Regions from separate parts of the Alteromonas naphthalenivorans genome, predicted to be linked through region 2. Evidence: predicted binding sites of a transcription regulator. Region 2 holds the regulator's gene; each other region holds the start of a gene.
What was found. The regulator sigma-54, encoded in region 2, starts transcription at its own class of promoters, with help from an activator protein. The targets are predictions, from matches to a motif close to GTTGGCACGNNNNTNGNNT.
Positions count from the first base shown of each region.

Region 1: AMBT_RS00670 (DUF2884 family protein) is a predicted target of sigma-54. The motif match lies at 3,971-3,989, and genes of this name have one in related genera.
Region 3: AMBT_RS09240 (hemerythrin domain-containing protein) is a predicted target of sigma-54. The motif match lies at 1,876-1,894, and genes of this name have one in related genera.
Region 4: fliE (flagellar hook-basal body complex protein FliE) is a predicted target of sigma-54. The motif match lies at 2,407-2,425, and genes of this name have one in related genera.

Region 1 is NC_015554.1:154,634-162,466, reverse strand. Features, by position in the region: gene fghA (S-formylglutathione hydrolase) at 1-261, opposite strand, end outside; gene AMBT_RS00690 (1-acylglycerol-3-phosphate O-acyltransferase, YihG family) at 386-1,300, shown strand; gene AMBT_RS00685 (1-acylglycerol-3-phosphate O-acyltransferase, YihG family) at 1,297-2,190, shown strand; gene AMBT_RS00680 (mechanosensitive ion channel family protein) at 2,193-3,479, shown strand; gene AMBT_RS00675 (hypothetical protein) at 3,558-3,749, opposite strand; gene AMBT_RS00670 (DUF2884 family protein) at 4,098-4,898, shown strand; gene AMBT_RS00665 (NAD-dependent epimerase/dehydratase family protein) at 5,202-6,047, shown strand; gene AMBT_RS00660 (sodium-dependent transporter) at 6,202-7,623, opposite strand; gene AMBT_RS00655 (SDR family NAD(P)-dependent oxidoreductase) at 7,831-7,833, opposite strand, start outside.
Region 2 is NC_015554.1:3,294,673-3,302,505, reverse strand. Features, by position in the region: gene AMBT_RS14420 (cache domain-containing protein) at 1-497, shown strand, start outside; gene mgtE (magnesium transporter) at 535-1,893, opposite strand; gene AMBT_RS14410 (HPr family phosphocarrier protein) at 2,052-2,324, opposite strand; gene rapZ (RNase adapter RapZ) at 2,324-3,169, opposite strand; gene ptsN (PTS IIA-like nitrogen regulatory protein PtsN) at 3,208-3,651, opposite strand; gene hpf (ribosome hibernation promoting factor) at 3,660-3,947, opposite strand; gene AMBT_RS14390 (RNA polymerase factor sigma-54) at 3,977-5,461, opposite strand; gene lptB (LPS export ABC transporter ATP-binding protein) at 5,537-6,262, opposite strand; gene lptA (lipopolysaccharide transport periplasmic protein LptA) at 6,265-6,828, opposite strand; gene lptC (LPS export ABC transporter periplasmic protein LptC) at 6,797-7,375, opposite strand; gene kdsC (3-deoxy-manno-octulosonate-8-phosphatase KdsC) at 7,372-7,833, opposite strand, start outside.
Region 3 is NC_015554.1:2,113,749-2,121,581, reverse strand. Features, by position in the region: gene AMBT_RS09250 (bifunctional diguanylate cyclase/phosphodiesterase) at 1-992, shown strand, start outside; gene AMBT_RS22180 (YqaE/Pmp3 family membrane protein) at 1,123-1,281, shown strand; gene AMBT_RS09240 (hemerythrin domain-containing protein) at 1,378-1,821, opposite strand; gene AMBT_RS09235 (diacylglycerol kinase family protein) at 2,032-3,669, opposite strand; gene AMBT_RS09230 (DUF2878 domain-containing protein) at 3,889-4,431, shown strand; gene AMBT_RS09225 (hypothetical protein) at 4,517-5,068, opposite strand; gene AMBT_RS09220 (DNA topoisomerase IB) at 5,673-6,707, shown strand; gene putP (sodium/proline symporter PutP) at 7,152-7,833, shown strand, end outside.
Region 4 is NC_015554.1:2,984,338-2,992,170, reverse strand. Features, by position in the region: gene AMBT_RS13100 (sensor histidine kinase) at 1-743, shown strand, start outside; gene AMBT_RS13095 (sigma-54-dependent transcriptional regulator) at 762-2,102, shown strand; gene fliE (flagellar hook-basal body complex protein FliE) at 2,528-2,857, shown strand; gene fliF (flagellar basal-body MS-ring/collar protein FliF) at 2,870-4,564, shown strand; gene fliG (flagellar motor switch protein FliG) at 4,578-5,618, shown strand; gene fliH (flagellar assembly protein FliH) at 5,706-6,491, shown strand; gene fliI (flagellar protein export ATPase FliI) at 6,484-7,818, shown strand; gene fliJ (flagellar export protein FliJ) at 7,825-7,833, shown strand, end outside.

The sequences.
Region 1 (7,833 bases), 1.8 Mb from region 2:
TTCACCTCGCGGGCTGGTATCTGGCGCAACAATTGCCATTCCAAGTTCTGCGGCTAACTTCATCGCCCCCGCTTTTTGCATAAAGTTTTGGTCGTTACAGGTAAGCCCTGAAAGCCAGTATAACACTGGTACTGGTTTCTCAGCGGAGGCAAACGGTGGTAGGTAGATTGCAAATGTCATACTGCAATTGGTGCTCTTTGCATCGTGAGTGTAGCGTAAATGCCTACCGCCAAACGCACGATTTTCACTAATAAGCTCCATAATGACTCCTGTACACTAATAAATTTAGAAAAATAACCACTTTGCTGTAGCAAACAGTAAAGGGTCTATCGGATTTTAAATCAAGTTCGTTTACACTAAGTGCCTAATTTTTGAGGTAAGTACGATGATAAGAGGCCTAATGCATCACCTGATTGGCACCATTTCAGTGATTTTTTATTTTTTAAATACGGTTTTATGGGCAACGCCCATCATTATTTTGTCTTTTTTCAAACTTATACCGCTTGCGCCCTGGAGACGATTTATATCGTATATCTTGGACGCGTGCGCAACCGCATGGATTACGATTAACAATCTTAATCAGCGAGTGAGTAGTAGAACAAAGTGGGATGTTACCGGCCTTGATCAACTTACCCGCAATGACTGGTACTTAGTGATTGCCAACCATCAATCTTGGGTCGATATCTTAGTTTTACAACGCGTATTCAATCGTAAAATCCCATTTTTAAAGTTTTTCCTCAAAAAAGAACTGATTTACGTCCCTATCTTAGGCCTCGCTTGGTGGGCTCTCGATTTTCCCTTTATGCGTCGATACTCAAAATCTTTCTTAGCGAAGAATCCACACTTAAAAGGCAAAGACATGGAAACTACCCGCAAAGCATGCGAAAAGTTTCAAACCAAGCCGGTAAGTATCATGAATTTTGTGGAAGGCACCCGCTTTACCCAAGAAAAACATGACCGACAGAACTCTCCTTTTAGCCACCTGCTTAAGCCTAAAGCGGGCGGCGTAGCCTTTGTACTTTCTGCCATGGGCTCGCAGTTACACAAGCTAATAGATGTAACAATTGATTACCCTGGCGGCGTTCCCTCATTTTGGGATTTCGTCAGCGGCAAAGTACGTGATATTCGCGTGAGTATTAAAGTCACTCCCATCACGGATATTACCGAAAAGGGCTACTTTAATGATAATTACTTTGACGACCCGCAGGTAAGAAGCCAATTTCAGCGTTGGTTAAATAGCCGCTGGCAAGATAAAAACGACCAATTAGAATCGATTAACGCAACTCAGAAGCCACTATGATCCGTACCTTGTTTTCCCCTGTAACTTTCGTTGTTCACACTGCGCTTCAAATAGCTAACCTTGCGCTGTGGGGAGGGCTGATCATCTTGTTCGGCGTCATTAAACTAATACTCCCTTCAGGTAAAGTTACCGAGGCGTGGAATAGCGTCATGCACGCTTGCTTGTTTAGTTTTGGCCGCGTTAGCGTATTGCTTATTCGCCTATTCAATAACGTAAACATTGAGTGTGCGGTTCATGGCGAATTGTCGAAAGATAGATGGTATTTAATTATCGCCAATCATCTTAGTTACCTTGATATTGTGTTACTAATTGAATTTGCCACTCATCGCATACCGGCTCCAAAATTCTTTCTTAAAAAAGAGTTAATTTGGCTTCCATTTGTAGGGCTAGGAGCTTGGGCCTTAGATATGCCGTTTATGCACAGATACACCAAGGCCTACTTAGAAAAGTACCCTGAGAAAAAGGGTAAAGATCTAGAGACAACACGAGCATCATGTGAAAAATTTCGTACGGTGCCCACCACTGTTATTAATTTTGTTGAAGGCACCCGCTTTACCACACAAAAACACCATCAGAAACGAAGCCCTTATGAAACCTTACTTCCGCCTAAAGCGGGAGGCGTATCTTTTACATTGGCTGCAATGGGTGAATTATTTACTAATGTGCTCGATATTTCATTGTTGTATCCAGAAAATAAGCGCCACCCAATGATGGCTATGCTAAGTGGCACAATGACCAAAATCATAATCGATGTTAATGTGATGCCTGTGCCCGCGCTTCAGCAACACTCTACGTTGAGTGAACCTGAGTTTCGCACCACTTTTCAAGATTGGCTAAATGCCATGTGGAAAAATAAAGATAGCCGTATCAAACGTCTTTTGGAGTCGTAATTGTGGAAGTAAGCTCAACTGTACGTGATAACTTCATGCATCTAGTGAAGGATTTTTTTCCATCACTGACCATGCACGACCCGCTATATAATGCGCTAGCATTGGGCACCATATTGACGATAGCGATTGTCATTTATGTATTTGCAAGGTTGATTGTTCGCCCTGAAATAGCAAGATGGGTGTCAAAAACCACCAACATTTGGGATAACGCATTACAAGAGCATGGCTTCTTCCGCCGTCTTATGCATTTATTCCCTGCCCTGTTTATATTCCTTGCTACCCCAGTGCTTATTGAAGAAGCCTCTGTGTTGTATGGCTTATTAATAAAAAGTGCGTTGTTGTACATGCTTTACAGTGGGCTGCTGGGTATTTACGCCATTTTGAGTACGGTGGAAGATGTTTACAATGCCTCTGCGCTGTCTAAACGTGCACCTATTACTGGCTTTATTCAAGTCACCAAACTCGGCTTTGCCATTCTTACCATTTTGTTCAGCATCTCGTTAATTGTTGATAAAAGCCCCTTACTCTTAGTGTCTGGCTTAACCGCTATTGCCGCAGTTCTATTACTCATTTTTCGCGATACCATATTAGGTTTTGTGGCGGGTATTCAAATTGCTGCTAACCGCATGTTTAACACTGGTGACTGGATCACCATGCAAAAATACGAAGTCGATGGTGAAATTAAAGAAATAGGTTTAACCAACGTAAAAGTGCAGAACTGGGATAAAACCATTTCAACGCTGCCTACCTATAATTTGACCACCGAAGCGGTTAAAAACTGGCGAGGCATGCAAGAATCTGGTGGACGCAGGATAAAGCGCTCTGTGTATATCGATGTTCATTCTATTAAATTATGTGACAACGAGATGCTAGAACGCTTCTCTAAAATTCGTTATATCAGCGAGTATATCGAGAAGAAAACAAATGAACTGCGTGCTTACCACAGAGACTACTCTATTGACGAGTCTGATTTATTAAATAGCCGCAAGCTAACCAACATCGGTACCTTCAGAGCTTATCTAGAATCCTATCTGCGCAAACACCCAAGTGTGAACCAAGAAATGACCTTGATGGTGCGCCAACTGCCCCCTAACGAAATTGGCCTGCCGCTAGAGCTATATTGTTTTAGCATTGAAAAAGATTGGGTGAAATATGAAAAGGTTCAAGCGGATATTTTTGACCATGTAATGGCCATGCTTTCTTTGTTTGACTTAGTTGCTTACCAGCGTGATGGCCACTTAGGGTATTTATCCAGTGCCATGGATATAAGCCAAAGCGAACAAGACTAGCGCTTGCTGTGACGACAAATTATAGATGCTAGACATAAAAAAACCGGCCTAAGCCGGTTTTTTTAAGAAAATCATTACTTAAGCCAACGCATAACCCATTAGCAAGCAAACCACTAACCCAGACACACCGAAGAAACCATACTCGATTTTTTCCTGCATGCCTTTTGCGCCAGTTTCAGCTGTCATGAAACCCATTACGATGCTGCTAAGCCCCAGAGTGAAGGCAATTAGCGCAACACCAAATACAATTGCGTTAATCCAATCAGTCATTCTCTAAACCCTTTAATTTTTCTGACGTTATTATGCATGAAATCAATCTAGATGAACATGCCTCAAAAAGCATTAAATACGAGTAATGTGCTCTTTTTCTTACCACTTTGATCTTAGTCAAAAATGCCAAATAGTTAAGCTAATTGCTAAATTATGGTGAATAGTTAGTGCCACCGCCTATCTGAAGAATTATAAGATACTGAAATTAAAAGAATTATTTAAATGGCACTGAGGTTGCAATACTTAGGTTACAACACCTAGGTTACAACTGAGCTTGTAATAGCAGGTTATAAAAACAGCGTGAGCGCATTGCGCTAGACAGTCTTATGGCTAATAGGATTTCAGAAAATGAAAATTAAACAATTATTTCCACTTGCCTTAGTAACTTCATCTTTACTTAGCGTGCCAGCGTTTGCTTTTGAGACTAGCTGCGATATCGAATTAGATGGCCATCTTCAATATTACCAAGGCCTAATTACTGTCGACATGCAAAATGGTTCTACCATGTCGATAGATGACACCTACCATTTAGTGATTAACGGTGAGAGTGTGTCGTTGAACAACGAACAGCAACAATGGGTAAATACCTATTACGACCGTATCGATACTGCTATCCCCATGACCCTTAATATCGCAAGTGAAGGGTTAGAGATTGCGAGTGTCGCCGTTTCAGAAGTATTCGGTGAACTGCTTGGCGGCGATAATAAGCTTACTGAAGATTTTGATACGATGTTTACATCGCTTAACGAAAAGTTGGCAACGTCTTTTTATGATGACAGCGGCAATATCAAAGTGGATACGGCTAAGTTTGACGAGCCAGGCTTTTTCGACGAAAGCTGGGAAGACGAATTTGAAGCGCAATTCGAGTCGCTAATTAGTGAATCAATGGGCCGAATCCTCATTGCTGTTGGTACGCAAATGCTATGGAATGGTGGCGATATGGAAGCGTTCGAGGAAAAAATGGAGCGCTTTGGGGAAACTATTGAACACCGTGTTGAATCACAAGCTGCAGCACTTGAAGAAAAAGGCGATGCGCTATGTGAAGTGTTGCAAGAAGCTAATTATGCAGAAAACAAAATGCAAACCAGCATTCCTGGGTTAGGTGGCTTAGACTTAATCGATATGCGCAGTGGCGAAATGAAAATGTAATTGTGGTTCTATTGGTGTAGTAACTCCCCCACTGCATTCAAACCACGTTTAATTTACGTTTAATAACCTTACAACGCTAGCTTTCCCGCTAGCGTTTTTTTGTTTTTTAACTCATGCCATTGTAATCGGTTTTCTCCCTTATCAATTAGCACATAGCGCTTTGCACCTCATTCCCAGAACTGTCCACCTAACAACCTACATTTGTGTGCTCGCATTTACCCCATAGAACCAATCCGTTTTGCGCCTTACCGCGTATTTTTGATACTTTTACTCTCACGCCCCATTATCATCTAAGAAGACGTTATGAATAATAAGCTAGTTATATGCGGTTACGGTTGGCTTGGTCGCTACTTGGGCAAAGCCATGTCAGCTACCCATACTATTATTGCCACCACGCGAAGCGAAGAAAAAGCGTTGAAGATAAGCGACAAGCACATTAAAGGCTTGGTTTTTAGTTTGGGTGACGACACCACAACGCTATGTGAAGCGCTTGGCAATGCAACGCTGGTACTAAACATTCCACCTGGCCGTCGTAATACCCAGTTAGATGATTTCACCGATAACATGCTTACCCTTATTGATAATGCAGTGGCGGCTAGAGTAGCCCGTATTATTTTCATTAGTACCACTTCGGTATACGGCGATAATAGAACTGATGTGTTAAATGAACACGCCAGCACTCAACCTGAAACCGCATCGGCAAAAGCGCATGTAGCCATAGAGCAGCACTTGTTAGATTTAAAAACGAATGACAAGGTAGACGTTAAGATAGTTCGCCTTGCTGGGTTAACCGGCCCAGATCGTCATCCGGTAAATTCGTTAAGTGGCAGAAGCCTGAATGCGGGTAATAAAAGAATTAACTTAGTGCATATTCATGATGTTGTTGCCGCGTTAAAGACACTGATTTTCGCAGATAGTAGTAAGAACAACACTAGCAAAATCGATAGCACAGATTTATATCATCTGTGTAGTTTGCAGCATCCCAAAAGAGGCGATTACTATACCCAGGCGGCACAGAAAAAAGGGATTGCTGCTCCCACATTTAGTGAGTCAGATTTAGCCCCCACGGGCAAGGTGATTGATGCAAAAGCGAGTTGGGCTTTACTGGGAATACTTCCCGACTATGCCAACCCTGATGACATGATTTAGTGAGATAGAATGTTGTAACACGATGACGTTACACGCATAGGATAATAAACAGATAAGGCGCTCATATTTGAGCGCCTTATTATTAATATACGTTTTACTTCAACTTGCCTAGTGCAACTACCAATCGAGAACAACGACTAGCTGAGAACAACCACTAGCCAAACAGGCTGAAGCCGAAGTATTTAACCGCCACGGTATTGATGAAAATAACTAACAAGATGGCAGGGATAAACGTTTTAAGCGATACATCGACATACTTTTCAAACCATCCACCACGATAGCCCGAACTCCCCTCTTCAAGGGATGCATTGAAGTTTGCACTTTTCCAACGATAGATAACGAAGATACAAATCAAGAAGCCGTTTAATGGCAAAATGGTCTCGTAAAATACGTCAATAATAACGTCGAACAGCGACTTATCTACACCTGCATAGCTGGCGAACTGCGTAAGTGCATCAACTTTACCAAATGACAAAGTACACAGTACCGCTAGCACAAGCATCACGCTACCAAGTGATGCTAATGCCCACTTTCTGCTTACCCCTTTCTCGTCCATTAGCGCCGCTACTGGCACTTCAAAAATAGACACTAAAGACGTGATGGCAGCAAAGAACACTAATAAGAAGAACAGGCTTGCCACGATAGACGCCCCCACATACCCAATAGAGCTTTGCAGCGCTAAAAATATATTAGGTAGATAGGTGAAAATCATACTCACCGATGACTCACTAAGTTCATCAGGATTAATATCAGGGTTGAATGAGAATATCGCAGGCAGAATCATTAAGCCTGCCGTGAAGGCCACTGCGGTATCTGTTATTGCCACTAGTTTTGCCGACGTAGGTACATCCGCTCTCTTGTCGATATAACTGCCGTAGGTAATCAAAATCCCCATACCTAGCGAGAGGGAGAAAAACGCTTGTGCGAGCGCACCATTCACCACACTTGCTGTCAGCTTTGAGAAGTCAGGAATGATATAAAACTTCACCCCTGCCATAGCATTCTCGCGGGTGAGTACGAACACCACTAAGCCAATTAGCATAACAAAAAGGGCTGGCATCAGCAGCTTAGCTGCTTTTTCAATCCCCTCTTTAACACCGCCTTGCAGAATGAGATAAACCACACCAACAACCACGGCCATATAAGCGAAAATAGACGACGAATTAATAAATAACCCAAAGGTATCTGGGTTAGCTAAGGTGTCTAAATTACCGCTAACGGTTTCAAAAAGATAACCGAAAATCCACACCGTAATCACCATGTAGAACACGGCAATCATAAATGGCGTAGCAATGGCTAACCAACCGGCGATTTTCCACTTTGCTGAATTGCCACTGATTGCGCTGTACGCGCCAAGTGGATCCTTTTTGGCATGACGCCCCACTGACATTTCCGCTAACATCACAGGTAAGCAAATAGCGAATACAAAAATGGCATACATTAATAAGAATGCACCACCGCCATTTTTTGCCGCGCCAACAGGAAAGCCCACTAGGTTACCAATACCTACTGCCGACCCTGCCGCTGCTAGAATAAAACCTATGCGCGATCCGAACTGTTCTCTGGCCCCGCTCATATCCCTTCCTCTTGTTGAGTTTATTTTTATGTTTTCTGGGATGGCGATAACTTATGATTATTTCATCGTGCTAATGGCGTCGACTACGTCGTATTGCTCGCCTTTTTTAAGCGAGTCAAAACACTGCACCATTCCCTAAAATGCATGGTAACAGCAGTGTAATAAAAAGTCTTGATATTGGGCTTACAGAAAGCGGCAATTGGCGTATCA
Region 2 (7,833 bases):
CACAGAGCGGCGCTATAGATGCGTTGAGTTGTACAGATTCACAAAAATATTCCGTGTCGAAATTTGTTCCTAGCGCGCAGTACGATAATAAGCACACCTACATCTACAACGCATCAATCACCAGTTTAGAACAAAACAACGTATTTGGCGGTATAGGAATTGTGTTTGACAGTGGGCCACAATTCACTGAAATGTTAAACGACTCGCTACCTAAAGATGAAAGTGGGCATACTGTAACCGGGTGTTTTGGCATGTTTTGCCAGCGTGATGGGATGATTATTTCTGCTACCGAAGGTAGCCCTCAGCAGGTGGGGGACGTTATCGAGATAGACGACACACTTTTAGGTTTAAAAAACGGCGAGAAAGACTCTCGAATTACAAATTACCAAGGTAAGAAATACGCAATTGGTATTGCCGCGTCTAAAGGGTATAGAGAGTACAAAACAACCGGTGATTATCAAAACGATGTGGTGGCGTTCATCATGATGCCAAGCTAAATAGCATTAGAACAACGCCTACACGATTGTCGCGGCATTACATTAAAAACAGGGTCGCAGTGCCTAAGAACGCAAATATACCCACCACATCAGTGATGGTGGTCAGAATTACGCTTCCTGCTAGTGCAGGGTCTATTTTCAAACGCTTCATGATGAGCGGCAAAGTAGCGCCTGCCATTGCTGCGGCTATCATGTTAACCAGCATGGCAAAGGCAATAATAATCCCTAACATGTAGTCTTGTTTCCAAAGCGCTATTACCGAAGCAATTAAGATTGCCCAAATAGCACCGTTTAAGAAGCCAATAGATATCTCTTTGCTTATTAACCAGCGGGAGTTGTTGGCATTAACGTGCCCAAGCGCCATACCGCGAATAACAAGGGTAAGGGTTTGGTTTCCGGCAACACCGCCCATGCTTGGTACTATGGTGTTCAATATGGCAAGTACGGCCAATTGGCTTAGCGTTGCTTCAAACAAGTCGCTTACCATGGCTGCCATTAGCGCGGTAACCAGGTTTACAGCCAACCAAACGGAGCGTCGTTTGGTACTTTGAAGCACAGGGGCGAAAGTATCTTCGTCATCATCTAAACCCGCCATACTCATCATGGAGTGCTCAGCGTCCTCACGAATAATATCTACCACGTCATCAATGGTAATTCGGCCGACTAAGCGGTGTTTCTCATCAACCACGGGGGCCGATAGCCAGTTATAGCGCTCGAATAAGCTCGCCACTTCATCATCTGGCATATGCACAGGAATCGCTTCAGACTCTTCATCCATCACATCAGACACTTTGGCTTCAGTCTCAGCGGTGAGTAATCGCGTTACCGGTACAATACCCACCAAATTATCGGTGCGGTTAACCACATAAAAGGTATCGGTATTTTCAGGTAATTCACCTTTGAGGCGAATATAACGAAGGACCACATCAATGGTGACATCAGGGCGAAGTGTAATGGTGTCGGTATTCATAATGAAACCGGCAGTTTCTTCGCCGTAAGACAATGCCTGTTCAGCACGTACCCTGTCTTGTGCATCCATAGAGTCTAGAATGTCCTGTAATACAGGCTCAGGCAGACTACTAAGGGTAACCGCTAAGTCATCGGTATCCATCTCTTCTAACGCGTCTACCACGTTAGCAGGCAGCATTTTGGTGATGATACCGTTACGTACGTCGTCAGAGAGTTCTTCTAAAATATCACCATGGAAATCACCATCGATAAGCTCCCACAACTCGTCACGAGTACGACTGGGGCTAGATTCTAGAATGTGTGCAACATCAGATGGGGGTAATTCAAGCAGAAGCTTACGTACAGAAACAAATTGGCCATTATTCAACGCGCCATTTAGTGCCCTTAGTTGGCTTTGTACGTATTTTGAGACCAGCGCTTCTGCCACTGCTTTCGCCTAAAAAATGGAATTTCAATAATGGTAGGATATCGCACTTGCCATGACGCTGTCATGACAAAAGCGCAGTAGGTACAGACAATTACGAGCCGTATGGTGAAATTATAGACGGCTTTTAGCAGAATTTCTCAGTCGTATTGGAAGCTGCATTATTCGTCTTCGTTGAAACGGCCTTCAATTAACGTTTCAATGGCGTTTAATGCCGCTTCGGCATCATTACCTTCAACCACAACGTTTACCTGTTCACCTTGGTGGCTTTCCAGCATCATTAAGCCCAGCACACTGTTAGCATCGGCTTTCTTATCGCCTTTCACCAACACGATTTTTGCGTCAAATTGATTGGCTAATTGAACCAACTGTGTGGCAGCGCGGGCGTGTAAGCCCAATTTATTGACTATGGTAAGTGTTTTTTCGATTGTCATTACTGATTTAACTCGCGGTGGCGAATTTGTACATCGGGATGCATTTCGCCAAAGGTTTTCGCTAACGATTGAGCAATAAATACTGAGCGGTGCTGACCGCCGGTACAACCAATCGCAATGGTGACATAACTACGGTTATTGCGTTCTAAGTGTGGCAGCCATGTAGTGATTAGGTTCTGAATTTGCCAAATAAATTTGGTTACAACAGGCTGGGAACCTAAAAATACTTCTACGGGGGCATCTAAACCAGTTAAGTGTTTTAAATCGGGTTCCCAATGCGGGTTGGGGAGAAAGCGGGCGTCAAATACATAGTCGGCGTCTTTGGGGATACCGTGCTTAAAGCCAAACGATTCAAACACCAATACTAGGCGAGAGCTTTTCTTGCCTAGAATTCGTTCGCGGATAAGCTCTGCGAGTTGATGAATAGTGAGTTTATCCGTATCAATGTACAAATCGGCGCGCTCAACAATAGGCGCAAGCAAGTCTGATTCGGCTTTTATCGATTCAGATAAAGATTTGTTGAGCTTAGCTAGCGGATGTAATCGGCGGGTTTCGCTGAAACGCTTCACCAGTACATCGTCACTCGCGTCGATGTACACAATGGTCATAGACCACGATGAGGGTAGGTAATCTAAGATCTCTACCAAGTCCGCTGGATTTTTGGGTAGGTTTCTTACATCGATACTTACCGCAACTTGGTCATATTCATCAACCACGGTATGGGTCAGAGTAGGGAGAAGGTTAACCGGAATATTATCTACGCAATAGTAACCTAAATCTTCAAGGGCACGTAGCGCAACTGATTTTCCTGAACCGGATCGACCACTGATAATAATCAGTTTCACCTGCATTTCTCCCTTTTAAAATATGGTGCAGTGCTTTTTTAGCTTAAAGCCGTAATGATGTCATCACTGGTGGAGGCCCGCCTAATGGCTTTCACCGTTTCTTTATCACTTAGCTTACCCGCCACGGTAGCGAGTGTTTGTAAGTGACCTTCTGTTTTCTCTTCTGGCACTAATAGGGCAAAGAATATATCTACGGGCTGATCGTCAAGCGCATCAAAATCGATGGCAGGGTTGCTGGTTACAATAATGGCGATAACGTGTTCTAAGCCCGGTAATCGACCGTGGGGCAGAGCAATACCATTGCCAATACCCGTACTCCCCATTCGTTCACGGGTTAGTAGACTATTTAATACACTAGCCTGATCGATGTCGGGATTATTTTTAGCAGCAATGTCGCTAATAATCTCTAGAATACGTTTTTTACTGTTACATTGAACCGCACACTCGGTGCGGTCCAAACTTACTATGGCTTGAATTTCCATACTAATATTTAGTGCTTTTTCAGCTTTTCCTTATGCTTGATAACTTGCCTGTCGAGTTTGTCGATCATGCTGTCTATCGCCGCATACATGTCTGTATTATGAGATGAAGCAAACACTTCTGCGCCGCTAAGGTGCATGGTGGCTTCGGCTTTTTGATTGAGTTTTTCGACGTTCAGGATGACATGCACATTAGATATGTGATCAAAGTGACGCTCTAGTTTGCTGAACTTAGTATCGACATAGCTACGCAAAGAATCAGTAATTTCGACATGATGACCGGTAAGGTTGATTTGCATATTTCGTCTTCCTTAAATTATCAAGGCCTTTAAATAAGGCTTTTGCGTTGGTTTGACGGCGGAATCGATAACGATTCCCGGTATTTTGCTATTGTTCGCCGGGCTACTTTAATGCCTTGTTCGGCCAACAATTGAGCAATCTTGCTATCGCTTAATGGCTTGCTGGGCGTTTCCGCTGCCACAAGCTTTTTAATTAGTGCGCGAATAGCGGTAGATGAACACTCACCACCAGATTCCGTTGCTACATGGCTAGAGAAGAAATATTTCAACTCGAAAATGCCACGAGGGGTATGCATATACTTTTGCGTGGTGACTCGTGAAATGGTGGATTCATGCATATCTACCATTTCTGCGACATCATTTAGCACCATTGGTTTCATCATTTCTGGGCCGTGCTCGAAAAAGCCCATTTGTTGCTGCACAATACAGTTTGCTACTTTCATCAAGGTGTCGTTTCTTGACTCAAGGCTTTTTATAAACCACTTGGCTTCTTGCATATGCGAGCGAATAAATTGCGAATCGCTGCTGTTTTTAGAGCGTCGGCTCATGGCAGCGTATTGTTGATTTACGCTTAATTTTGGCAAGCTGTCGGGATTAAGTTCTACTACCCAACGGCCATTCTTTTTGTTTACCGAAACATCAGGAATAACGTATTCGGGTTCTTTAGTAATTAATGCACTGCCAGGACGAGGATTCAACGTTTGCAATAAGCGCATGGCTTCGCGAAGTTGATCTTCTTTCAAACGGCTCTTGCGCATTAACGTACGGTAATCTTTGCTGCTCAGCAGGTCTGAGTACTCATTAATAAGCTGTCTGGCTTCGGTCAGCCATGGCGTATCGTCCGAGAACTGGCGAAGCTGCACGAGCAAACATTCTTGCGGTGTACGTGAACCTGAACCAATAGGGTCGAACATTTGAATACGTTTTAGTACACATTCAACTTCGTCCATTTCTACCAACTCTTCAACATCGTCAGAGTTTACCGATTCTAAAATCTGTTCAATGGGTACGTTAAGGTAACCAGATTCATCGATGGAGTCGATAATGGCGGTAGCAATGGCGCGGTCTGTATCTGAAAACGGGGTTAAACGCATCTGCCAAAGCAAATGGTCTTGAATATTGTCGGTGGTTTCACCCTGAAACAGTTGGTCGTCATCATTATTAGATGGGCCAGGAGCGGGGGCAGAAGAGGCCGAGTAATACTCATCCCATGTGCTGTCGATTGGCAACTCGTCGGGAAGGTCGTTCTTTTCAAGCGCGTCACCAGCTTCCAACGAATCGCTAGATGCAGTGGGAGCCGCTTCCACAGAAGGGTCGTCTCCATCCATGTTGTTTTTCTCAACCGGGTGGTCATCACCGCCTTCTTCAACTTCTAAAAGAGGGTTTGAGTCAAGTGCTTCCTGAATCTCTTGCTGCAGGTCGAGCGTAGACAACTGCAGCAGCTTGATTGCCTGCTGCAACTGCGGTGTCATGGTAAGTTGTTGACTGAACTTTAGCTGTAAAGATGGTTTCATCTACGTCTTATTTTTAAACTCTTGTTGTGAATATACCCGTGCTTAAAACTGAAAATGACAATTCGGTTACAGTAACTATAGCCTGAATTGTTCTCCTAGGTATACATCCCTTACTTTCTGATTACTTAAAACTTGTTCTGCCGTCCCTTGCGCGATGAGTTCGCCTTGGCTCACAATATACGCTTTCTCACACACATCCAGTGTTTCTCTTACGTTGTGATCGGTGATGAGGATTCCAATTCCTCTGTCACGAAGATGTTGAATGATCTTCTTTATATCATTAACCGATATAGGATCAACACCAGCAAATGGCTCATCAAGCAAAATAAATTGCGGATCGGCTGCTAATGCTCGTGCGATTTCTACTCGGCGGCGTTCACCACCGGATAAACTCATACCCGTACTATTACGTATATGGTTGATATTAAATTCATCAAGTAGCGCATCGGCTTCTTGTTCTTGTTCTGATGAACTTAACCCTTTACGGGTTTGCAAGATAGCCATGATGTTCTCAAACACCGTCAATTTTCTAAAAATAGAGGCTTCTTGCGGCAAATACCCAATACCGCGGCGAGCACGTTCGTGCATGGGCTCGTGAGTTAATTCGCTGTCATCAATACTGATTTTGCCCTTATCTAGGGGAACTAAGCCAACAATCATGTAGAAGGTAGTCGTTTTACCGGCACCATTAGGGCCGAGTAGTCCAACGATTTGCCCCGTCGATACTGATAAGCTTACATCGCGAACCACTTGACGTGCTTTATAAGCCTTTGCAAGGCTCTGTGCGCTCAACGTTGCCATGATTAGTTGTCGTCCGCCTTATCGTCTTCGTTATTCGATGACGCTTTACGTATTGCCTCAGGGGTAAATACGGTAGTGACTCTGCCACCTTCGCCGTCTTCGCCGCCTGTTGCAAGTAATTGTTCAGTGACCATGTCGAAGGTAATCTTATCACCTTGTACTTTACTGGTGTCTTGCTGTAGCTCAGCATTTCCTTGTAAAGAAATAGTTCGATTTACTACTTCATAGCGAATTTCGTTGGCCTTCGCTGTGACAGGAGCACCGTCTTCAAGTTTTTGCGAATAGCTGGCTGGTTTGCCGCGAGCCACGAATATCTCTCGTCCATCACCTTCGCTGGCAATCACTTCAACTTCATCGGCATTTATCACCAAAGAACCTTGAGTAATCCGTACATCATCTTTAAACAATGAGGTTTTGTTTTTACCGTCAACAAATTGCGATTTCGAGTCAACTTTAATCGGTTTATTAAAGTCGCTTTCAGCCGCTATAGCCGCAGTAGCAAATAGGCTAACAGCGAGGCTAGTCGCTAATGCTTTAGTGGCTAGGCGAATAAATGGTTTGTACATGGTCTATTAACTCGTATTCCTGGGTACGCAAATTAGCGTTAAACCCATTGCTGTTAATCACATATTGTAAGCCACGTATTTCCACGGGCTGATCAGATGTCATTTGCTTAGTGTACAGGTTTATCTCTATAAACGCTGTGCGTATTGTTCTTACAAAGTCATCGACACTTTGGTTTTCAATAACGACATTATTTTCTAGCTGTATCAATTCGTTATTATACAAAGTGCCTTCTGTCGCGGTAACTTCCCACGGTGACTGTGCATCGTCGGTATACAATGTATATCTGGGCTTTTGGAATAAAACAAAGCCCAATTGGTCGTAATGTTCCATCGACGCTGCAAATACTTTGTGATTTAGCTGTCCTTCTTGATTGTATAAGGTGGTCGTTAGGTTTTTGGCTTTATATGCAGGCTTTAATGCGTCCGGCCCTTGATCAGATTGCTGAGCAGGGTCTTCGTCCATCCAAATAGGGATATACAGGGCGGATGCCAATATAAATAACACCGAAATACTTAAGCCTAATCGATCAAAACCTAATACCTTCATACGCTAGCACCTTGAATTCCGTGTAGCTTGTCGTTTGCTTGAAGCAAGGTGTCACATATTTCGCGAACGGCCCCGAAGCCGCCGGGCAACGTGGTGATCCAATTCGCTTGCTGTGCAACCGCAGGGTGGGCGTCTTTTACCGCAATTTTTACATTAGCGTGAGGATACATGCCCGTATCAGGCATATCGTCACCTACTACCGCCACATGCTCGGGCTTAAGTGATAAGCGAGCCATCAGTTCAGCAAGGGCGTCAGATTTATTTTCTTCACCCTGCACAATGTGTGCGACATTCAGTGCTTTCATTCTATTTTCGACAATGGCAGAACGCCTGCCCGTAATAACCGCCACTGCCACACCTGAATTCACAAGCGCTTTAACACCATAGCCATCACGGGTATGAAATGCTTTTAACTCTTCGCCAGCATTACCAAGGTAAATACGGCCATCTGAAAACAC
Region 3 (7,833 bases), 1.2 Mb from region 2:
TCGAAACGTTGAAACACATTTTAGAGCAGCCCGTCGAGAGTAACCTAATCTCCATCCCTGTCAAAGTGGCGATGGCCGTGGTGTCTTGCCCTCAGGATGCCACCAACTCAGAAGAACTATTTCGTAAAGTTAATATTGTTACCGACGAAGCTATTCACTCAAATGCATGGTGTGTGCATTATCGCCCCGAACTTGAGGCTAAGTACGTTAGGCGTTTGACCATTACTACCGAGCTTAAGCGGGCGCTTGCTAGCAATCAAAGCGAGCTTTCAATGGTGTATCAACCTAAAATTGATCTCAGCACGATGAAAGTATGCAGCATGGAGGCGCTAATCAGGTGGAACAACGAAACACTTGGCTTCGTACCACCAGATGAGTTTATTACTATTGCTGAACAGGCAGGCCTAATTGAACAAGTCACGACATGGGTTATGCAACGAACCATTGCTGATTTGTCGTACTTTAGGCAGAAAGGTTATGGCTTTACGGTTGCGATGAATTTATCCACTCAAGATATTCAAAATAAGCCGTTACTCGATAAATTGGTTTCTATACTTACCGACGCAGCCCTTTCTCCAGATGCCCTAGAGCTAGAAATCACAGAGAGTGATTTGGTGGCCGATGCGTCGCTTGCTATTGAAAACTTAAACGCGTTAACGAGCAGGGGTTTTCACTTTGCTATTGACGACTTTGGCACTGGTTACTCTTCGCTTGCCTATTTGAAGAACCTGCCTGTCGATACAATCAAAATTGATAAAAGCTTTATATTATCGTTAGCAACCGATGATAACGATAAACAAATAGTGCATACCGTGCTGGGATTAGCCACTGCTTTCGACTTAAAAGTGGTAGCTGAAGGGGTAGAAGACGAGATGTCGCTCAATATTTTGAAAGAATGGGGCTGTGATATTGCACAAGGTTACTTCATTAGCCGACCATTAGCGAAGGATGCGCTAGAAGAGTGGTTAGAGAATTCACCTTTAGGCGAATAGACGGGAACCGTTAAATTCCTTATTGTTGGCAGTATATATGCATTATAAAAACAAAGCCTGCTTAAAAACGTAAGATATTGCCGTTAGAGTGGGTAAACTGTGAAATTACTTCAAAAACAAGGATATTATTATGGACATTATTCGCATTATACTTTCAATTTTACTGCCTCCTCTAGGTGTGTTCTTACAAGTTGGTATTGGCGCTCAGTTTTGGATAAACATCCTTCTAACATTGTTTGGTTATTTCCCTGGTGTTATCCACGCCGTGTACATTATTGCTAAACGATAGTTAATTTTACTAATTTTTAGTAAACCAAGCATGAAAAGAAAGGCCAGTCTATGACTGGCCTTTTTTGTATCAGTAAGATTTATGTGAAACGCGCGCCTAGTGAGGCGCGAGTTCTTTTGCCATTTCTTCTTGGTAAGCGTCGGCAAGTTTACTCTTTTGAGAATCGTTAAGAAGTCGGCCAGCAACTTGAAAAAACTCTTGCTCTTCGTCAGCAAGGTGATGCTCAACTTTTTCTTGAAGAGATTTTAAGTGACGTAGCCACCCGGGTGAGTCCATTTTGGTCTCATCCAATTTTTCGATAAGCTCATCAATCTCGTGATGCTCTGCAATACCATGGCGGGTTAAATCTACCGCTTCATCTTTTTTAAGCAGCGGAGAATAAAAATGACGTTCCTCCGCCACTGCATGACTTTCAAGCTGATCTTTCAACTCTTGGTAGTATTCACGGCGAGCAGCGGTGTCTCCGCTGGTCTCAGCGAGTATTTTAAGTAACAATCGTTGCTTCTCATGATCTTGGCGTAGTGCTTCAAAAATTTTCATCGGTAATCCCTCAACTAGTTGTACTGAATAGGTGGCGTAAAAGCACAATAAAGAATGCGAGAAGTGTTCCACTATATTGAGTTCACTAAGTCATTGTAAATGCTGATTTTAGCGGTTACTTATTATTTCAATACATAAGGAACCGCTTAAATAATGCATTTCTTACATAGCGTTTACGGTAATCTTTACCTAACGCTATTGCGCTGGGGATTAACTATTGTTTTGCGTGTGGTCGATTCCAGTTAATACTCGTAAACTTGCAGGGTGTGTAGTGATACTAATTTCACTAGCGCTGAAAATCTCACCATCAACTGCATAAGATACTTCTTCGTCGAAATAAAGAGATATCGAAGGGGTTTGTTTGTGCCTAATACTGTCTGAACTGGTTTTATATTCTTCAGGTCCAAACACTAGCTCAGCCAAAGAAAGTAATTGTCGGTCGGATGAATCTTGTGGGGTTAGCCAAGTAATATCTAATTTACCATCAGTCACATCGGGTAAATTTCCGCCTTGCGCGAGTGCGGTGGTAAGTGGTGCGGCATTAGCGATGACTAAGCTTGGCGTTTCCAAATGCTGAGATTCTTCATCATCAAATTTTACCTGAAAATTAAGGTTGTCATTTTTTCCTATGGCTTCCCAAAGCCCTTTAAGGTAGGCAAATTGTCCGCCAGAGTCTTTCTCACCCCGTCCCGCAGCAGATATCATATGCTCTTCAAATCCCACCGCAGCAACCAGCAACATCATTCGGCCATTACACTGGGCAGTATCGATATCTGCGGTTTTACCGTCAATAATGACGTCACACGCTGTACTGATAGGAACAATTTTACTGGCATAACCATGGAGTACCTGACAAAGGGCATTGGCCGTACCAAGGGGAATTACCCCTAAAGTGACATTCTTATCGGTAAGGGCATTGGCCACCTCCGTTATGGTACCGTCGCCACCACAAGCTACGATAATTTGTGCCCCATCGCCTAAGGCTTCTTTAGCCAAGACTTCGCCGTTTATTTCTTCGGTTGTTTCTTTAACGGTAACTTTAAACTTTTCGTTAAGTCGTGCCAGAATATCAGCCTTTTCAACTTCCCATTTACCCCCTCCTGCAACGGGGTTGGCAATAAGGGTAAGACGTTTAGTTAATGACAAGCTCCCACCATTCTTTATTTTTTCCAGAGCTGCCAATTGATGTTTGTTTAGCCTTGCTGTTGAACGAACCGATTGAATTTTATCCATCGCATCTAGAATGGATAGGGAAGGATCCCTGGCCAGTAGATAGGCGGCTAGCACTAATACAGAGCGGCCTCTACCTAGTGCACAATGCACAACTACATTCTTACCTTCAACGAGCTGTTGATCTAACCAGTTAATTGCAAGGGTTAGTTGTTCTTGAGTGGGGCTGGTATGATCAAGAACAGGGATGTTCAAATAATCAAAATCTAATTGATAGGCGGTCCAGTCTAATCCATCGAATTCGGCAGTAACGTCTAAAATAGCGTTAATATTGTTGTTTTTCAGCATATCTACATGTTGTGAAGACATGCGACAACCTAAATAAAGTTGCTCATCAATTTTTTGAAAAGGGGGAACCTTGTCGGTACGCCTTGCATACTCGTTGTATAACCAGCTTCCCATTAAAAATGGAACGAATATCCAACGAATATAAATAGGGATTGAACCATCTTCGCGTTTTCTGAACAATGCAGGGTAATTAAGCAAGTAGGCGCTACTAACTGCAATCAGCGAAAAACTGATCCAAGCAAAGATAACAGAGAGCCATAGTATTGGGCTAAACCAAGTTAGCACTAATGCTAAAATTGCGCCGAGTACATAATATTTAACCATCTTCATACTGTTCACATTTCCTTTGTTCAAACATTCAGTTTATTTATACAGTGGTTCCGCCAATTTTGTTTATTACTAATGAGCATCTATGAAGGTAGAATGAAAATAATAGTTAAAAATTACGTTTTGTTTAATCTTTATAAGTGAACTGGGTCATAGATAGCGGCGTAAAGGTTCCATCAGATTTTCCACATCAGTCAGTATATTCATAAACGGGCGAATGCAATGTCGAACAGTTTCATTATCAAATTAGTAAACTTTTTATGGTTTCAAACCATTTGGTGGTTAGTGGTTCTATACCAAAGCACTTTCTTGGTTTTAGGTTTACTGATTGCCTGGCTTATTTATTCACCGTTGCGAAAGTCAGATAGTAAAATAATGATAGCAGTGCTGTTGCTAGGTACTCTGGTGGACTCACTTTTGATGGTGACAGGGGTATTTGGCTTTGAGCGTGGTGCTTGGTTCAGCGGTGGCGCATCTCATTTGATAATACCTATTTGGCTTGTGTGTCTGTGGGCCGCATTAGGAGGGTCGATTCAGCATAGCTTAAGTGAGTTTGCTGATAAGCCATTACTTGCAATGTTTGGCGGTGCAGTCTTCGCCCCGCTCAGTTATTTCGGTGGGCAAAAGTTTGGTGCTGTCACCTTTGGGTATTCCCCCCTAGTTACGGGGTTAATCTTAGCTGTTGTATGGGGTGCAGTATTTCCAGCGTGCTTTTTATTGGCGAAAAAATTAACGGCTCACCATGAATTGAGCCAAGACCATTAAACATAGCCACTCCCTTAGTCTGTGATTAAAGGGAGTTGGCTGCTACTTTCGATTTGAGCAGTTCTTAAGCAGCTGTAAAGCGGTGTTAGCGTATTGCTTCAACCACATTCTTGCTTCGCGAATGTAAAAACGATGAAATGTCAGACGCTGATTGACTCTTTTTCAAGTTAATAACCACAGCCACATGATTCCTTCTAATAGCATGCCTTACCGCTTGCACTATCTCTGAACGGTCTGGACGAAGACCAACTAAGCCTGCTACGAACAAACCGGTAAAGATACCTGGGCTTATCAATGCGATATAGGTAAATAGTGGGTTTTGTTTTGTCAGTTCAGGGCCAAACGAAACCAAAAGAAATGCTGCTAGCATGCCTACAAGTAAACCTACACCACCAAGCATTAGGTGAGAGTGCCATAAGTTTTTACCTATACTTTTACTTTCTTGTTCTAACTTCTCGCTCATTGCAGTGTCGCTTGCGTCGATAAAGGCAACTTGATCAGTACTGACGTCAGTTGAATTTGCCAGTTGTTGAATGGTTTTTTTTGCCGTCAATTTGTCTTCAAATATGGCAGCAACTTGAATTTGGTCCTTTGGCGCTAGAGATGCGCGAAGATTTTCATGATTAGCAGTTTGCATAACTTCTCCAATAAATCCGGTCAATTTATACCTGTGCGGTACCCTTCAACGTTTTTGCCAAAGGCGGGTAAATTCAAAACTATTAAGCGAATTTACAAATATTCATTCATAACCATTCAAAATGCGTTCCGCTGGCGGGCAATACTTTGGTCTACATGCTTTCGAAGCGCTCTGTTTTAACCTAACGTATTGAATTGTAACGTTAATATTGCTTTTTTAATAAGGTTAACTTAACTTCATGTCGATAAAACTGACCCTAGGTCTAAAGATAACATTTTCACTATGTTTCATATTTACTCACAGTATGAAAATTTGTCTCAGTCTGTAAATCTGTTTTTATCAAAACGTTTTACTGCTTAGCATTTTGAAGACGGCAAATGATTTGTCAAAAGTAAAATCTAATCGCTAACTTAATGTAATTGATAGAAAATATTTTTTAATCGAATCAATTTCCTTGCAATAAGTCATAGTTTTTGGCTGGCACGTCAACATGCACATAACTTGCATCTTCCTTCAGCATTTAAAATGGCATTAATAAGTTGCCATACTACCAAGCAGCCTTGATGTAAGTTTGCGGTACACATAATTCTAAAAGGGAGTTCACGTGACTATAGGGCAAGTCGTTGAAAGGGATATGCCTCATCCACACCTCACCATTAAGCGGATCCCTTGTGGTAAAGGTGTCTATTATCGTTATACCAGCGGTCGAAAGGTAGAAGGGCAGCGCGTGCTGCGCAGAATCAAATCCCTTGCCATCCCCCCTAACTGGAAAAGTGTCACTATTAGTCGCAACCCTAAGGCAAGTATTCAAGCTATTGGCCTAGATGCTAAAGGGCGAAAACAATATCTCTATCATCCTGATTGGCATAAACAGCAGCAAGCAGAAAAATTCAAACGTCTGGCGGTTTTCGGACAAAAGGTACCTGAGTTTCGAGAATATTGTAGGACACTCGTTAATGGCGAGCAGTGGACAATAGAGCGAGCATCAGCCTTGGTGTGTCTGTTGTTAGATTATACCGGCGTGAGAATAGGCAACGCTCAGTATAGTAAAGAAAATAACACCTATGGCTTAACTACGCTTCGTCGTAAACATGTTCAAGAAGCAACGCTGGAAAAGGTGTCTCTTGAATATTCTGGTAAGCACAGCAAGCGACGCACCATTACTATCGACGATCCTTTATTAGCATCCCTAGTGTGTGAATGTACGCAGCTTCAGGGTTACAGCTTATTTCGATATCAGTTAGCTGACGGCTCGTGGTGTGATATTCATAGTGAAGACGTCAATGCCTTTATTCACGAGCATTTAGGCGACAACTTTAGCTGCAAAGATTTTCGAACTTGGGCAGCCAGTCGATTTGCACTGCAAAGCTTTCCAGAGGTTGATAGGTATTTGCGAGAAGGGCGTAACCGTAAATGGCCTAACTCGTTGAGTTCACATGTGTCAAAAATGCTGGGAAATACCCCTTCTGTTTGCAGGCAGTATTACATTCACCCGAAGTTATATTCTGTGTTTGATGAGAAAAATACGTTTGAGAATTTATTAAAGACACTCGAGCAGGCTAATGAGGAACTTTGCGATCCTATTGAACGAGATTTAAGCACTGAAAAGCTTTTGTTGTCGATTATTTCATCTGAGTGACAATTGGATTAACTTTTAATAATAAATGTTTCTATTGATGCTAATAGTGTGCTGGTTGAACGACGTAGAGTACAAAATGTTGCGTTTCACGGAACCGGATAGATGCAGTAAACTCTATTTTAGTCAGTGGTTTGTATGAGATTTTGAAAGAGGTAATGTATGTGAAACCTTTTGGGCTATATTCACGCAGCAAATAGACCTCATAACAAATTGGCTACTATTTAAACTTGAAATCACAGCAGTGATGCTTATATAATTAGAGCTCTAATCATTATTGTTCAATTTAAATGTTTGATTCTGGGTTTGGCTTAAGACTAAATTTGGAAACAAATGATGCGTGTTATTCAAGCTTTCAAATCTTGTATAGCATTTCGACGGAATGCAATGTCCTTCGAACATCTGAATGATGTGATTTTAACTAACATAGGAGAGCAATCTCACATTATGCCAATTGAAAGTTATATATCGCTGGCAATTTATTTTCTGGCGATGTTGGGTATAGGTCTTTTTGCATATCGTCAATCTACCAGTGATATTTCGGGTTACATTTTAGGTGGTAGGAAAGTTAGCCCTCAAGTTACTGCACTATCAGCGGGCGCTTCTGATATGTCAGGTTGGATGTTAATGGGATTGCCAGGGGCAATGTTCTTAACCGGGTTCGACGCAGTTTATATTGCTATTGGTCTTGTCGCAGGGGCATTAGCAAATTATATATTGGTTGCACCTAAGCTTCGTGTTTACACCGAAGTCGCGGATGATTCCTTAACCGTGCCGGAGTTCTTCGCAAAGCGCTTCGACAACCCTAAAGCAAACGTACGCATCGTTTCAGCTGTCATCATTGTCTTATTTTTTACTTTATATACCTCTGCAGGGCTTGTAGCCGGCGGAAAGCTTTTTGAAAGCGCATTCTCAGTTGATTATCAGCTTGGACTGTTTATCACGCTAGGCGTGGTGGTTTCATACACCTTACTGGGTGGGTTCCTAGCCGTTAGCCTTACTGATTTTGTGCAAGGTTGCATTATGTTTATTGCCCTTGTGCTTGTTCCAGTTGTGGCCTTTACCGAGTTCAACAATATAAACCAAATGACGGCTGCTGCGTATGAATCAGTGCCTAATTTTACTGAGT
Region 4 (7,833 bases), 310 kb from region 2:
AGACACGTCGGCTTCAAGCCAGTGTCAGCCATATGCAGCGTTTATCTTCGTTAGGCAAAATGGTGGCATCCCTTGCGCATCAGATTCGCACGCCTTTATCCGCCGCTATGCTTTATGCCTCTAATTTAACGCGAAAAGATTTACCCCAGCATGCATCTGAGCAATTTGCTCGAAAGATGACAGACAGACTGAAAGAGTTAGAAAGCCAAGTTAATGACATGCTGTTGTTCGCCAAGTCTGGTGAACAACAAGTTGTGAATACCTTGTCGCTTGCCAGCTTGCGAGAAGCCATTGAGCCGAATGCGCAAACCATCACTGCGCAGCAAGCACAAAAAATTGCTTTTCATGGCTTCGATTCAACGGATGCACTTATCACTGGGAATCTCACCGCGTTGCAAGGTGCTGTGCTGAACCTTATTCAAAATGCGAGTCAAGTTACGCCTAAGGGCTACACGGTTTCAGTTAATGCAGTAGTGCATGAAGATAAGGTGCTACTTTGCGTTAATGATAAGGGACCAGGTGTACCCAATACCCTAATCAATAAAATATTCGAGCCGTTCTTTACCACCAAAACTCATGGTACAGGGCTGGGGTTAGCCGTGGTGAAATCGGTAGCTAAAGCACATAACGGTTCGCTTAGCGTGGTAAATCTTAATGAAGGAGGTGCTTGCTTTACGCTTGCATTGCCTTGTAACACTCAGGCTATCGGGCAACACAATAAGCCTCACTCAAATGTCGCTTAATTGCTAGGAGAATTAGAAATGTCTAAAACAACTATTCTTATCGTGGAAGACGATGCTGGGTTACGCGAAGCGTTGTACGACACCTTATTACTAGGCGATTACGATGTTGTAGATGCCGACTGTGCCGAGGCTGCATTAATGGTATTAGCGGGTCGAAAGATAGATCTTGTGGTGAGTGATATTCAAATGGGTGAAATGAGCGGCCTTACTTTGTTGAAAAGCATTAAGGCGAAATACCCTCAACTGCCTGTATTGTTAATGACAGCGTATGCCACCATTGATGATGCCGTGCAGGCCATGCGAGATGGTGCTACTGATTATCTGTCTAAGCCATTCGCCCCTGAAGTGCTACTTAATCTTGTTGGGCGCTATGCACCTGCTCAAAAAGTAGAATCTTGCACGCCTATTGTGGCTGACCCTTCTAGTTTAAAACTACTTGAATTATCAAGAAAAGTGGCGAAGTCAGAAGCGACCGTGATGGTGCTTGGGCCAAGTGGTTCTGGTAAGGAAGTACTTTCTCGCTATATACACGATCAGTCTACTCGCGCCGATGCGCCTTTTGTGGCAATTAACTGCGCCGCTATTCCTGAAAACATGCTTGAGGCTACCTTGTTCGGGTATGAAAAAGGCGCGTTTACCGGCGCTATTCAGGCCTGTCCGGGTAAGTTTGAACAAGCCCAAGGCGGTACACTGCTATTAGATGAAATTACCGAAATGGATTTAGCGCTTCAGGCGAAACTACTTCGTGTTATTCAAGAGCGTGAAGTAGAGCGACTCGGTGGGCGCAAAACGATTAAACTAGATGTACGGGTTATTGCCACCAGTAACCGCGATTTACGTAAAGCGGTAGAACTAGGAAACTTCCGAGAAGATTTGTATTACCGCTTAAATGTTTTTCCTATCACATGGCGGCCACTTGCTGAGCGTCCGGGTGATATTGTACCGCTAGCTGAACATCTGATTAATCGTCACACTAGCGTACAAGGCTTAGGCAATGTTCGTCTCAGTGCCGCGGCACGAAATAAATTGGCGCAATACACTTGGCCAGGTAACGTGCGAGAGCTTGAAAATGTTATTCAGCGGGCTCTCATACTGTGTGAAGATGGCAGTATAGAGTCTGGTGACTTAATGATTGATATGGCGGTGCATGACGAGATGGCAGTAAAGCAGGACGAGCCCGAAGATAATAGTCGTTTAGGCTCAGAGCTTCGCCAGCAAGAACATCAAATCATCCTTGATACACTTACCTTGTGTAACGGTAAGCGTAAAGATGTGGCAGAAAAACTAGGTATCAGCCCTCGAACCTTACGTTATAAGTTAGCTAGAATGCGTGAAGATGGGATTGAATTACCCGCCTAACATATCAAACTAGCTTGGTAATTAAGAGGGGCTTTTATTCTTTATTTTAGCCCCTTATTTTTAACGTGTTATCTGCTGTGCTGTACTATTTGTTGGCTTAGCTTGGCCTTGTATTTGGTTGTGCGTCACGGTAATACACGAAGTGTTTTGCGCTGCTCCTCGCTATTTTACATTACGCATTTACACCACTTTACGCCCATTCACTTTCTTGACGCTATTTCCCCCTCTCTGTCATAAAATTGGCTACTTCTTTACAAATCTGCGTAACTCATTGCTTTGAAATGGTTTTTGCGTGACTTTTAAAGTTGGCTTGCCACTTGCTAGTAGTCTTATAGTTATAACTAGTTGTCTTATAGTTAAGTATTAGTCATCAGAGCGCATTGTCGTTAAACGGCAATTCCCCACCGATATTCGAAGGAGTGGTTATGGACGTTAAAGCCAATAGTTTGTACCAAGAAATGCAAAGCATGATTGGGCAAACTCGTATGCCTGCAAACGAACTTCAACCATCAAACGAGATTAACCCCTCGGCCAACGAGTTCTCTACCATGCTTAAACAAGCGGTAGATGGGGTTAATGGCATGCAATTAGAATCTAAAGATTTACAGCAGCGGTTTGAAATGGGTGATAAGTCATTGAGCCTTGCCGAAGTTATGCTAACCAAAGAGAAAGCAGGCATAGCCTTTGAGGCCACAGTGCAAGTACGTAACAAGGTACTTGAAGCGTATAAAACCATTATGAACATGCCGGTGTAGTTGGAGTAAGTCATGGCTGAAGCAACAGGCACAAATTTAACCGTTAACGACCCTTCCATGGGGAGCGATAACGAGCCTGAGAATAAATCAGGATTTATGGATACCTTAGGCAGTGCAGACATGATGCGCCAAATGGCGTTAGTGGTAGTGCTTGTTATTTGTGTCGCAATTGCAGTCTTTATACTAATTTGGGCGCAAGAGCCTGATTTTCGTCCGTTAGCAAAAATGGAAACCCAAGAGCTTATCGAAACCTTGGATTACATGGACGCCAATCAAATAGAATATCGTTTAGAGGGAAATACGGTTTACGTTCGAAGTGACGAATTTCAAACTATACGCTTGGGCATGACACGTCAGGGCTTAACCGGTTCTTCTGATGCTGGTACCGATATCATCATGCAGGACATGGGATTCGGAGTAAGTCAGCGGGTAGAGATGGAACGCTTGAAACATGCCCGTGAACAACAAATAGCCGCCACTATTGAAGATATCTCCAGTATACAAAAAGCACGCGTTCTATTGGCCATGCCAAAAGAAAATGTGTTTGCTCGCCGAGAGAAAAAAGCCTCGGCTACGGTAGTACTTACCGCTAAGCGCGGCAAAGTGATTGCGGGAGAGGAAGTCGACTCAGTTATCGATATTGTGGCGTCAGCCGTACAGAACATGGAGCCTTCAGCGGTAACGGTGACCGATAGCAATGGCCGATTGCTAAATTCGGGTTCACAAGATTCACTCAGCGCTCGTGCACGAAAAGAATATGAAATTGAAAGACAGCGCGAACAAGAATATCTAGAAAAAATTGACGCTATTCTTATTCCTGTTTTAGGTATTGGTAATTACACCGCGCAAGCGGATGTGAGTATGGACTTTACTGCACTTGAGCAAACTCAGCGTAGCTATAATCCCGACTTACCAGCTGTTCGTAGCGAAATGATCAACGAACAAAATAGCGTGGGTGGTGGTGCTATGGGTATTCCTGGCGCGTTAACTAATCAACCTCCGTTAGACTCGAATATTCCTGAAAATCCAGAAGCAGGCGCACAAGCTACTTTGCCAGGAAGCACGTCGAAAGTATCTACTCGTAACTACGAACTAGACACCACCATTAGTCATACCAAAAAGCAAAGTGGCGTAATTCGCAGGTTAAGCGTATCGGTGGCGGTAGACTATCTTCAAGTTGCTGGTGAAGATGGTACTACCTCGGCAGAGCCTCGCAATCAAGAAGCGTTATTAAACATTCGCCGTTTGCTACAAGGTGGTGTTGGGTTTGATGTGACTCGTGGCGACTCGCTAGAAGTGGTGAGTGTTCCGTTCACTCGTATGGATGATGGTGTTATTGAAGATGCGCCAATATGGGAACAGCCCGCATTTTTGCCTATACTCAAGCTAGTCATTGGTGGTTTGGTTATTATCGTGCTTATCATCTTTGTGATAAGACCAATGCTACGTCGCTTGATTAACCCTGATGAGTCGAAAGAAGCTGACGACTTTGATGCAGATGAAGGTTTAGACCTTGGTGACGAAACCATTAGTATGCTGTCTACTGACTTCGATGAAGGTCAGGTGGGCTTCGCGGCAGATGGTTCACTAATGCTGCCAGATTTACATAAAGATGAAGACGTATTAAAAGCGGTTCGTGCACTGGTTGCGAACGAACCTGAATTGTCAGCCCAAGTTGTTAAGGGCTGGCTGATGCAAGATGAGTAAGTGAGAGCGTATTATGGCTGAAGAACTTGCCACTACTGAAGAAGCGTCCTATGACGTCAGTAAGCTAGAAGGGGTTGAAAAAGCCGCTATTTTGCTTCTGAGTTTGTCTGAAGAAGACGCTGCACAAATATTAAAACATCTTGAGCCAAAGCAAGTTCAAAAGCTGGGCTCTGAGATGGCAAAAGTGGATGATATGACGCAGACAAAAATTACGTCTGTGCATAAACACTTTATTGAAGAGATTCAAAACTACAGTACCATCGGCTTCCAGAGCCAAGACTTTGTTAAGCGAGCGCTTACAGCTGCACTAGGTGAAGATAAAGCGGCTAACTTAATTGACCAAATACTGATGGGAAGTGGGGCGAAAGGCCTAGATTCGTTGAAGTGGATGGACTCGAAGCAAGTGGCCAGTATCATTCGAAACGAGCACCCTCAGATTCAAACCATTGTATTGTCGTACTTAGAGCCAGAGCAGAGTGCCGAAATATTGGCGCAGTTCCCAGAAAAAGTGCGCCTAGACTTGTTAATGCGTATTGCTAACCTTGAAGAAGTTCAGCCTGCTGCACTGCAAGAGCTTAACGAAATCATGGAGAAACAGTTCGCCGGTCAAGCGGGTACGCAAGCAGCTAAAATGGGCGGCCTGAAATCTGCAGCGAACATCATGAACTATCTTGATACCGCTATTGAAGGTCAGTTGATGGATGCCATCCGTGAACAAGACGAAGAGATGAGCCAGCAAATTCAAGATCTCATGTTTGTCTTCGACAATTTAGTCGATGTAGACGATAAAGGTATTCAAGCTATCTTGCGCGAAGTGCAACAAGATGCGCTGCTTAAGTCAATTAAAGGCGCCGATGAAGAACTTAAGAACAAGATTATGAAAAACATGTCGAAGCGTGCAGCAGAAATGCTTAACGACGACCTTGAAGCCTTAGGGCCTGTACGTATATCTGAAGTTGAAACCGCACAGAAAGAAATTCTCTCTGTTGCCAGAAGACTGTCTGATTCAGGTGAAATTATGCTGGGCGGCGGAGGCGGTGAAGAGTTCTTATAACCCTTCATTAATTATTCGCCATTGTGGTTAAAATAGGCCTTTGCGTTAATTTCCTAAAGGCCTCATAAACGTTACCTGGGTAGATTGATGTCATCAAATAAAGGCTTCAGCGACGACGAATTAAATGATGCAAAACCTTGGGATTTGCCCTTCGTTGAACAGCCCGAAAAGCCACAAGATAAAGACAAAACCAATGCGCTAAATTTCCGTTCAGATTGGAAATACGAGCCACCGGAAGAGGAAGAAGCTGAAATTCTTCCTCCTACTGCACAAGAAATTGAAGCGATTAGACAAGCTGCTCATGATGAAGGCTATGGACAAGGCAAGGCGCAAGGTTTCGAAGAAGGTAAAGCCGAAGGCCTAGAATTAGGGCTTAGTGAAGGACGTGAGTCTGGTCACGCAGAGGGTCTTGAACAAGGGTTAGAAGAAGGTAAGGGCTTAATTTCTGCGCAAGTTGAAATCTGGCAGCAACTTATCGAAAAGCTTCATACGCCATTGTCACAAGCCAACGACGAAACCCGCGACCAGCTAGTAAAGCTTGCAGTTACCCTTGCTAAGTCGGTGATTAAAACCGAAATCACATCGAATCATCAAGTGATTTTACAAGCGCTTAGCGAAGGAATGAAAGCCCTGCCGGTTAATCAAACTCGGTATCAAATTCATATGCATCCTGATGATATAGCGTTAGTAACCGAACATTATTCTGAAGCTACATTGAAAGAGAAAGAGTGGCAATTCATTGAAGCGCCTACGATGGAGCGCGGTGGCTGCGACATTGCAACTGAACAAAACGCCGTAGATGTTTCCATTGAACGCCGCTGTCGCGATGTCATTGATAAATTCATGGTGAATCAGGGTTTATCAGATGAGTAGCCCTTGGCATGCACATTTTGATAGTTTGCAGAAACAAGTGTCATCGCCGCCTATTGTGGCGGCAGGTAAACTTGTCAGAGGCATAGGCCTTACACTGGAAGCAGTTGGGTGCCAACTACCAGTCGGTAGTCAGTGTCTTGTGCAAACTATTGAGGGCGAAATTGAAGCCGAAGTGGTGGGGTTTGGTGCCGATATTACTTATTTAATGCCCACCGAAGCCGTACGGGGCATAGTGCCAGGAAGTCGGGTAATGCCGCTAAATCGACAAAGTGGTCTTGCTGTGGGTATGGGGCTGTTGGGTCGTGTTGTCGATGGCAACGGTAACCCTTTAGACGGACTTGGCGAAATTAAAACTGAAACCCGCGTACCTACTACGCGCCCTCCTATCAACCCTTTAATTCGCCGCGCTATTACCCAACCTATGGATGTGGGTGTTCGCGCCATTAATGCATTGAATACCGTTGGCGTAGGTCAACGTATGGGGCTCTTTGCGGGCAGTGGCGTGGGGAAAAGTGTTTTACTCGGTATGATGACCCGGGGCTGCGAAGCCGACGTGGTTGTGGTTGGCTTAGTGGGAGAACGGGGCCGAGAAGTAAAAGAATTTATCCACGATATCTTAACCGAAGAAGAACGTGCCCGCGCGGTAGTGGTAGCAGCGCCTGCTGACACTTCACCGTTAATGCGCTTAAAGGGCTGCGAAACAGCAGTTACCATTGCTGAATACTTTCGCGATCAAGGTTTAAAAGTATTACTGCTTATTGACTCTCTTACTCGTTATGCCATGGCCCAACGTGAAATTGCATTAGCGGTAGGTGAACCACCCGCAACAAAAGGCTATCCACCTTCAGTATTTGCCAGGTTACCCGCATTGGTAGAAAGGGCTGGTAACGGCAGCGAGAAACAAGGGTCTATTACGGCGTTTTATACGGTATTGACCGAAGGTGACGATTTGCAAGATCCAATCGCCGATGCTGCAAGGGCTATTTTAGATGGTCACGTTGTGTTATCGCGCACTCTCGCTGATAGCGGTCATTACCCTGCCATCGATATTGAAGCTTCTATTAGCCGTGTTATGCCTATGGTGGTCAGTGATGAACATCAACAAATGGCACGCAGAGTAAGGCAAGTTTATTCAAACTATAAACAAAACCAAGACCTCATTTCCATTGGTGCTTATGCCAAAGGTTCAGATCCTCGCATCGACCTAGCCATACGAGCAGAGCCTGCAATTAACGCGTTCCTGCAGCAAGGTATGAAGAACGTGTTGCCTTATGATGAATGTTTAGAGGGCATGGCTGCATTAGCGAAAGGCTTGGGACAAGGGTAATCAATTATGTCTAAA